2 linked regions of the Spirulina major PCC 6313 genome follow. The main gene of each other region encodes a partner of the protein of the gene in region 2 in a complex. Links are inferred from orthologs where the notes say so. Each region holds a gene or a part of one and is shown on either strand. Other genes may lie near its edges.

Region 1 (3,672 bases), 560 kb from region 2 along the record:
GGCGGTGACGGCAGTGATGCCCACCCAAGTGGATGCGGAGGCGATTCGCAAAACCATGAATCAAAAATTTGATATTGCCCTGGCAGGGGGACAGGATCACCTGAAAGGGAAGCTGTTCCGAATTGGTCATTTGGGATTTGTCTGCGATCGCGACATTATCACAGCGATCGCTGCCCTCGAAGCCACCTTGCAGAATCTCGGTTGTGAGATTACCCCAGGGGCGGGCGTAGGCGCGGCCGCGGCTGTTTTCGCCCAAGGCTAACCCCTCGTGAATCCCCTGGCTCGATCCCCCCTAACTCCCCTTTTTAAGGGGGGAACCTCGAAAAAGCCCCCTTTAGAAGCGAGAAAATTGAAAGAAGTCCCCCTTTTTCAAGCAAGGTGCTCAGGCTGCTTCCAAACCCCTACAGGATTCGCTCCCAGGGGGCGAGGGGCTGGATCGCATTAGGATTGAGTACGAGACGATTCCAGCACCGATCGCAAATAGTTCCCCGTGTAGGAATCAGGATGAGCCGCTACGGTTTCCGGTGTGCCGATCGCCACAATCTGGCCGCCGCGATCGCCCCCCTCCGGCCCCAGATCAATCAACCAATCCGCACAGCGAATCACATCTAAATTGTGTTCAATCACCAACACCGAATTGCCCTTATCCACCAACCGCTGCAACACATTGAGCAAGTGATGCACATCGTAAAACGATAGCCCCGTCGTCGGTTCATCAATGAGATAGAGCGTCTTACCCGTGGCGCGGCGCGAGAGTTCCGACGCGAGTTTGACCCGCTGCGCTTCCCCACCGGACAGCGTCGGCGCAGGTTGACCTAAGCGCACATAGCCCAACCCCACATCCATCAGGGTTTGTAAGCGGGTGGCCGCCTTGGGGATTTTCTCAAAGGTGTGTAAGGCTTCCTCCACCGTCATGCCCAACACATCGGCGATCGAAAACCCCTTATATTTCACCTGCAACGTCTCCCGGTTATAGCGTGTCCCCTTGCAAATTTCGCACTGCACATACACATCGGGCAGAAAATTCATCTCGATCACGTTCACCCCTTGGCCGCTACAGGCTTCACAGCGTCCCCCCTTGACATTGAACGAGAATCGCCCCTGTTTGTAGCCCCGCGCTTTGGCTTCGATGGTTTCGGCGAAGAGGGCGCGAATCGAGTCGAAAATACCGGTATAGGTGGCGGGGTTGGAGCGGGGGGTGCGGCCAATGGGGGATTGATCGATGACGATCACCTTATCCACAGCGTTGAGACCGTCAATTTTCCCCAGATGGGTGGGGAAAGGGGTCTTTTTAGTGAAATGGTGTTGCAGGGCGGGGTAGAGGAGTTCATTGACGAGGGTAGATTTTCCCGAACCCGATACCCCGGTCACCGCGACTAATTGACCCAAGGGAATGTCTACATCGAGATGCCGCAAGTTGTTATGGTGGCAGTCTTTGAGTTTGAGGGTGCGACCGTTCCCTTTGCGGCGTTCGGGGGGGGTGTCGATGGTGCGCCGTCCGGAGAGATAGGCCCCGGTTAAGGAGGCTTCGGTCTGGAGGAGATCGTCAAAACTCCCGGCACAGACGATCGCACCGCCATGCACCCCGGCCTTGGGGCCAATATCCACAATGTGATCCGCAGCGCGGATCGTGTCTTCGTCATGTTCGACGACGATCAATGTGTTGCCCAGGTCGCGGAGTTTGCGGAGGGTGCTGAGGAGGCGATCGTTATCCCGTTGGTGGAGGCCGATGCTGGGTTCATCGAGGACGTAGAGCACGCCAGTGAGGCCGGAACCGATTTGGGTGGCGAGGCGGATGCGTTGGGCTTCACCGCCGGAGAGGGTCATGGCGGCGCGATCGAGGGTGAGATAATCTAAGCCCACATCGAGGAGGAATTGAAGGCGATCGCGAATCTCTTTTAACGCCAATGTACCGATCATCGCTTGGCGTGGGGTGAGATCAAGATGATGGATGCGATCGAGGGCAACGCGGATCGGCACGCTCGTCAGTTCAATGATGTTGTATTGACCGAGACGCACGGCCAGGCTTTCCGGTTTTAAGCGTTGCCCGTGACAGATTTCGCAGGTTTGAAAGACGATATATTGTTCAAGTTTTTGTTTATAGGTTTCTGAACTGGTGTCGGCATAGGCACGTTCGAGCATGGCCAGGATGCCCGCAAAATTACGATAGTAGCCTTTGCCGCGATAGGGGTCGGATTCCATCTGGATCGGCTGGTCTGCACCGTAAAGCAAGATGTGGCGTTGTTCGTCGCTGAGGCGATCCCAGGGGGTTTGGATTTCAAAATCATAGGCTTGGCCGATGCTGTGGAGCAGTGAGAGATAGTAGGCGTTGTCTTTGTCAGACCAGGGAGCGATCGCACTATACAGCGGTTGGCTTGGGTCAGGAATAATCAATTCCGGCGTGAAGGTGCGGAGGCTGCCGATCCCATGGCAGTGGGGGCAAGCGCCGTAGGGCGAATTAAAGGAAAATAAACGCGGCGAAAGTTCATCCATCACCGCCCCATGTTCCGGACAAGCAAAATTTTCTGAGAAGACCAATTCTTGGTCATCGGTGGCAATGATTGCTGTGCCTTCAGCGTGTTTTAAGGCGGTGGCGAGGGAGTCTACTAATCGTTCCTGGAGACCCTCTTTTTTGATCAGGCGATCAATCACAATTTCGATGCAATGGCTGTGATTCTTTTTTAACTCGATCGCATCACTGAGTTCTCGAATTTCACCATTAATTCGCACCCGCACAAATCCTTCACTGGCTAAGCTGGAGAGGAGTTTTTTATGGGTTCCTTTTTTCCCTTTCACCACGGGGGCTAAGACTTGAAAGCGAGTGCGATCGGGCAGGGCTAGTACGAGGTCGCACATTTCATCAATGGTCTGGGGGGCAATGCTGCGATCGCAGTGGGGACAGTGGGGCAACCCCGCCCGCCCGAACAGCAGCCGGAGATAGTCGTAAATTTCCGTCACCGTGCCCACCGTGGAGCGCGGATTGTGGGAGGTGGATTTTTGATCGATGGAAATGGCCGGACTCAACCCCTCGATCGCATCCACATCGGGTTTATCCAACTGCCCCAAAAACTGCCGCGCATAGGCGCTGAGGGATTCCACGTACCGCCGCTGCCCCTCGGCAAAAATCGTGTCAAAGGCGAGGGACGATTTACCCGAACCCGATACCCCCGTAAAGACAATGAGGCGATCGCGGGGTAAATCTAGGTCAATATTTTTCAAATTATGCTGCCGTGCGCCACGAATCCGAATCACATTCCGGGCGGTTCCTGCGGGATCAGCAGGCATCGGCAGCGAGTCGGATAGGTTCAATGGCTCTGACATAGGGGCAAGGGGTTAACAGTCCTTAACAATTTTAGCCCCTTGCGATCGCTTTGTTCAGAGCGTCCGAGTCTGGAGCGGCGATCGCTGCCCGGCTCCCGGTTTCCTTTTTGGGTGGTCAGAATTAATTCGGATTATCAAGCCTGTTCGCTGTAAGGGGAGGTGAACACACGCAATCAATCGAGTTTTTGTGGGGGCAATTGCAATTTTTTCCTCTTTTGAAGATCGCCTCATTGAATCCAGTGCGATCTTCAAATCAGAGAAAAAGGAGAGAAGCTTGCTAAAATCATTTGATGGATAATTAACGTTCCACAAAATCATACTATCTGATGTTTTTGAGTGACTGAAAATCAA
Region 2 (4,323 bases):
GACGATGAGTCTGATGATTCTGATGACGATGAGTCTGATGATGAATCGGCTGATGCTGAAGACGGTGAACTGCCTGCTGCTATCACGGGTTTAGAAAGCCTCTCTGATGAAGAAGTTGATGCGATCAACTCTGAAATCGAGTCCCTCAGCACTCCTGCTGAAGAACCTGCTGCTGAAGAGCCGGTTGCTGAAGAGCCTGCCGCTGATGATACCGAGGCAAGCTTGGTGGATGATGCTCCGGTTGCCGAATAAGGTCTGATTTTAAGTGAGAGAACTAGCATCAGTTCTCTCATGATTCAAAGCCTAAGCGAAAGGGAACTCTTGAAGAGTTCCCTTTTTTGCTGGGTGATACTTATTCTGTTATGAACGATCGCACTTCCCCATTCAGGAACGACTACTCCCGATCGCGTCGGGACTGGGTAATCCCCCTTGAATTTTACTGAGCCATTCAATGAGGTTGCTGAGTTGTTGATCGGGTTTGAGGACACCTAGGCCGCGGACGGTGACTTTTTTCGGGCTGTAGACGAAGCGCGATCGCAAGTGTTTCGGTAAATGTTCATCCAATAAACGCCAGGCGGGTTCTTCCATGGGGGTTTCCAGGACGATATGTTGGGGGCCATCGGGCTTAATTCGGGAGAACCCAAGGGATTTGGCGATTTGTTTGAGGCGTACCACTTGGATGAGTTGGAGGGCGGGTTTCGGGATGGGGCCGTAGCGATCGTACCAGGCTTCTTCAATTTGGGCTAGTTCCCGCTGCGAGTTTGCCGACGAAACGGCCCGATAGGCCGCCATTTTTTGCTCAAGGTCGGGAATGTAGTCGGCGGGAATAAAGGCGGTGAGTTTGAGGTCAATTTGGGTATCTTCCACCTTGGGAATTTCTTGGCCGCGAATTTCTTGTAAGGCTTCTTGCAGCATTGACATATAGAGATCAAACCCCAGTGCGGCCATCTGCCCGGACTGCTCCGCACCTAAAATATTGCCCACGCCGCGAATTTCCATATCCCGCGTCGCGAGTTGATAGCCAGAACCGAGTTGGGTAAATTCTTGAATGGCGCGTAAGCGTTTGCGGGCGGTGTCGGAGAGGGTTTGATTGGCGGAATAAAGGAGCCAGGCGTGGGCTTGAATCCCCGATCGCCCCACCCGACCGCGCAATTGATAGAGTTGCGACAGGCCAAAGCGTTGGGCATCTTCAATAATGATTGTGTTGACGCGGGGAATATCAAGCCCCGATTCGACAATCGTGGTGCAAACGAGGATATCCGCTTCACCATTGTTAAAGGCGAGCATGGTGGATTCGAGGTCACTTTCGTTCATTTGACCGTGGGCGATCGCCACTCGCGCACTGGGCAACATTTCCACCAACTGCGCCGCCAAGCTTTCAATTCCCTCCACCCTCGGCACCACATAAAAGGTCTGGCCGCCGCGATCCAATTCATTCCGGATCGCCGTGCGCACTACGTCGGGATTATAGGGTGAAAGATGGGTTTGAATCGGGCGGCGCGACGGGGGTGGCGTAGTGATCAAACTCATTTCCCGAATTCCCGATAGAGACATATAAAGGGTGCGCGGAATCGGTGTTGCGGTGAGTGTTAACACATCAACCTGAGTTTTTAAGGCTTTGATTTTTTCTTTTTGATTCACCCCAAATCGCTGTTCTTCGTCAATGACCAACAGGCCGAGATCGTGAAATTGCACACTTGATCCTAAAATTTGCTGCGTCCCGATCAACACATCCAATTCACCACTTTTTAATCGCTGGAGCAGTTCTCGTTTTTCCGAAGCGGTGCGGAACCGATTTAACAAGCCAATTTGGATCGGGTAGGGGGCGAAACGTTCTTTGAGGGTGTGGTAATGCTGTTGAGTGAGAATCGTTGTCGGGGCTAAAAAGGCGACTTGTTTATGACCGGAGACGATCGCTTTAAAAATCGCCCGCACCGCTACTTCAGTTTTGCCAAACCCCACATCCCCACAAACGAGGCGATCCATGGGGCGATCGCTCTCCAAATCTCGCTTCACATCCTGGGTTGCCTTCAGTTGATCCGGGGTGGGTTGGTAGGGAAACGAATCCTCAAGCTCCCCTTGCCACGGTTCATCGGGAGGATAAGCAAACCCCGTTTGTTTGGCGCGTTTGGCGTAGAGTTCGAGCAAATCTACCGCCACTTTTTTAATCGCCTTGCGGACGCGGGCCTTAGTGCGTTCCCAGGTTTTCCCGGCCATTTTGTTCAGTTCTGGGGGACGTTTCCCCGAATGCTGAAACCGCGACAAACTATCCACCGAATCCGCCGGAACACGCAACGTCCCATCGTCATATTTGAGGGCTAAATAGTCGCGCCCTTCGATGGTTTCGAGTTGTAAAAACTTGCCGATCCCGTGGCTGCGGTGAACGACATAATCCCCCGGCGAGAGCTTATTGAGGTCTACTTGTTTCGAGACCGCCCGCCGCCGTTTGCGAATGTAGGTGGGACTGGTGAGGCTGTGCTGGCCGAAGAATTCCCGGTCGGTGACCACCACGAGGCGATAGGTGGGTAAAATGAACCCTTCGAGTTCCGCCAGGCCGGAATATTTGAGGGCGATCGCACTCCGTTGCGTCTGCAAACGCTCAATCGCTGGATAGTCGTGGGGATTAGGAATAAACTGCGCCACACAATCATGCTCTTGCAGCAAGGACACCGCCCGCGAGGGTTGAGCCGACACCAACCATTGATTATATTGCTTCAGACTTAATCCCCCAGGCGCATCCCGCTGACCCCGGAGCAATTCCGCCAAGCTCCCGAACTGGTGCGGTGTCGTGGGTAAAGCACGGCTGGCCAGATTCACCCCTACCCCATCAACCACTAACTCGGAGAGATAGATCGCTGAAAATCGAGAGTGGAGCGCCGTGCTAATCGTGGCGAAATCTCGATGGAGGGGCGGCACTTGGGGCGGGTGGGCGTGCCATTGCACCGTCACATACTCCACCCAGCGGGCACAGTGGGCCGCGCAGGTATCGGGTTCATCCACCACCACCAAGGTTTCCGGGGGTAAATAGTCGAGGAGATTGGCGGGTTCTGGGTAAGCGAGGCCGAGGTAGCGGCGCAAACCGAGGGGATAGTCGCCATTTGCGATCGCCTCTTGCTCCTCCACCGGCAGATCGGGATGATCCTGGAGGGTTTCCGCCAGGAGGGGCGTAAAACTTGTGGGCGTGAGGGTGAGGCGGGGGATGCTATCGAGCGATCGCTGCGTCGCCGGGTCAAACTCCCGAATCCGCTCCAACTCATCCCCGTACCATTCCAAGCGCACCGGCAATTCCGTCGAAACCGGGAACACATCCACCAAATCCCCGCGCCGACTCCATTGCCCCTCACTTTCCACCAACGCCACCCGCTGATATCCCAATTGCGTCAACTGATGATCCAACGCCTTCGCCGTCATCGTCATCCCCGTCTGCACATTACACAGATGGGACTTTAACAACTCCGGCGGGGGAAGATGAGGCTGTAACGCCCGCTCTGTGGTCACAATCACCCAGGATTCCGCTGCATCCTCTGGATACACCTGCTCACTGAGCACCACCAACTGCCCCCAGACCATCTCCGACTCCGGATCAAGGGACTCATAGGGCGAGGCTTCGGAGGTGGGATAAAACCGGATCGCTTTCCACCCCATCACCTCCAACTGTGCCGCCCAGCGTCCGGCTTCTTCGAGGGTGGGACAGACAATGAGTAAGTTACGTTGCGTCGTTTGCGCGATCGCACTACTGACCAACCCTTTCGGTAAACGAGACGCTCCATTGAGATGCAAGGGGGTCTGCTGATTTTGCAATTTTTGTACAAAATCCTGGGTCAGTGGGGAGCGAGCGATCGCCCGCACAACAGAAGAAAGCGCCATGGGATGAGGAGAAAGTAGAGCCAGTTTCCCCATCATACGCTGAATCCTGTAAGGAGAGCGTGCTCAACAAATCCGGATTCATTCATGCGGAAAATGAAGACTGTAGTCTACCTAGGATGCAAAATTTTCTGTGATTCAAAATTTCAGTGATCCAGATCTCAAGTCTACGATTCTGATTCATGAGACCTTAACGCTCACGAGTCTGGAGAATCACAACGTTTGGATGTCTCTTTTCTCACACAGCATTGAGCACCCTATTTTTCAGTCAACCATAACGTGATCTCCTTCAACACATCACGGTTTTAGCCATCAGATTATCGCCTGAATCCTGATCACTGCAATCAGAACATTTTTTTCGATTTTAATGTCATGATTATGTCAATTGCACAACCTGTAGTTCTTAAAAAAAATTTGCTCTCTATGCACGGAGTACAATCATTAGTATGTTGAAATCTT

What was found.
Region 1: the proteins of mfd (region 2) and uvrA are in contact, whole or in part, in a crystal structure (PDB 4DFC), measured with the Escherichia coli proteins. The link is inferred for Spirulina major PCC 6313 from one-to-one orthologs.

Annotation. Positions count from the first base shown.
Region 1 is NZ_KV878783.1:4,069,147-4,072,818, reverse strand. The notes cover bases 242-3,596. They hold uvrA (excinuclease ABC subunit UvrA), read right to left. Parts: upstream 3,286-3,596; coding sequence 442-3,285; downstream 242-441. Other genes in these bases: SPI6313_RS18015 (pyridoxal-phosphate-dependent aminotransferase family protein), read left to right, coding at 242-262. Also shown: more of SPI6313_RS18015, read left to right, coding at 1-241. UniProt on the Escherichia coli protein: The UvrABC repair system catalyzes the recognition and processing of DNA lesions. UvrA is an ATPase and a DNA-binding protein. A damage recognition complex composed of 2 UvrA and 2 UvrB subunits scans DNA for abnormalities.
Region 2 is NZ_KV878783.1:3,511,108-3,515,430, reverse strand. What follows is about bases 185-4,190. They hold mfd (transcription-repair coupling factor), read right to left. Parts: upstream 3,868-4,190; coding sequence 385-3,867; downstream 185-384. Other genes in these bases: SPI6313_RS15480 (hypothetical protein), read left to right, coding at 185-252. Outside these bases: more of SPI6313_RS15480, read left to right, coding at 1-184; SPI6313_RS15470 (methyl-accepting chemotaxis protein), read left to right, coding at 4,311-4,323. UniProt on the Escherichia coli protein: Couples transcription and DNA repair by recognizing RNA polymerase (RNAP) stalled at DNA lesions. Mediates ATP-dependent release of RNAP and its truncated transcript from the DNA, and recruitment of nucleotide excision repair machinery to the damaged site.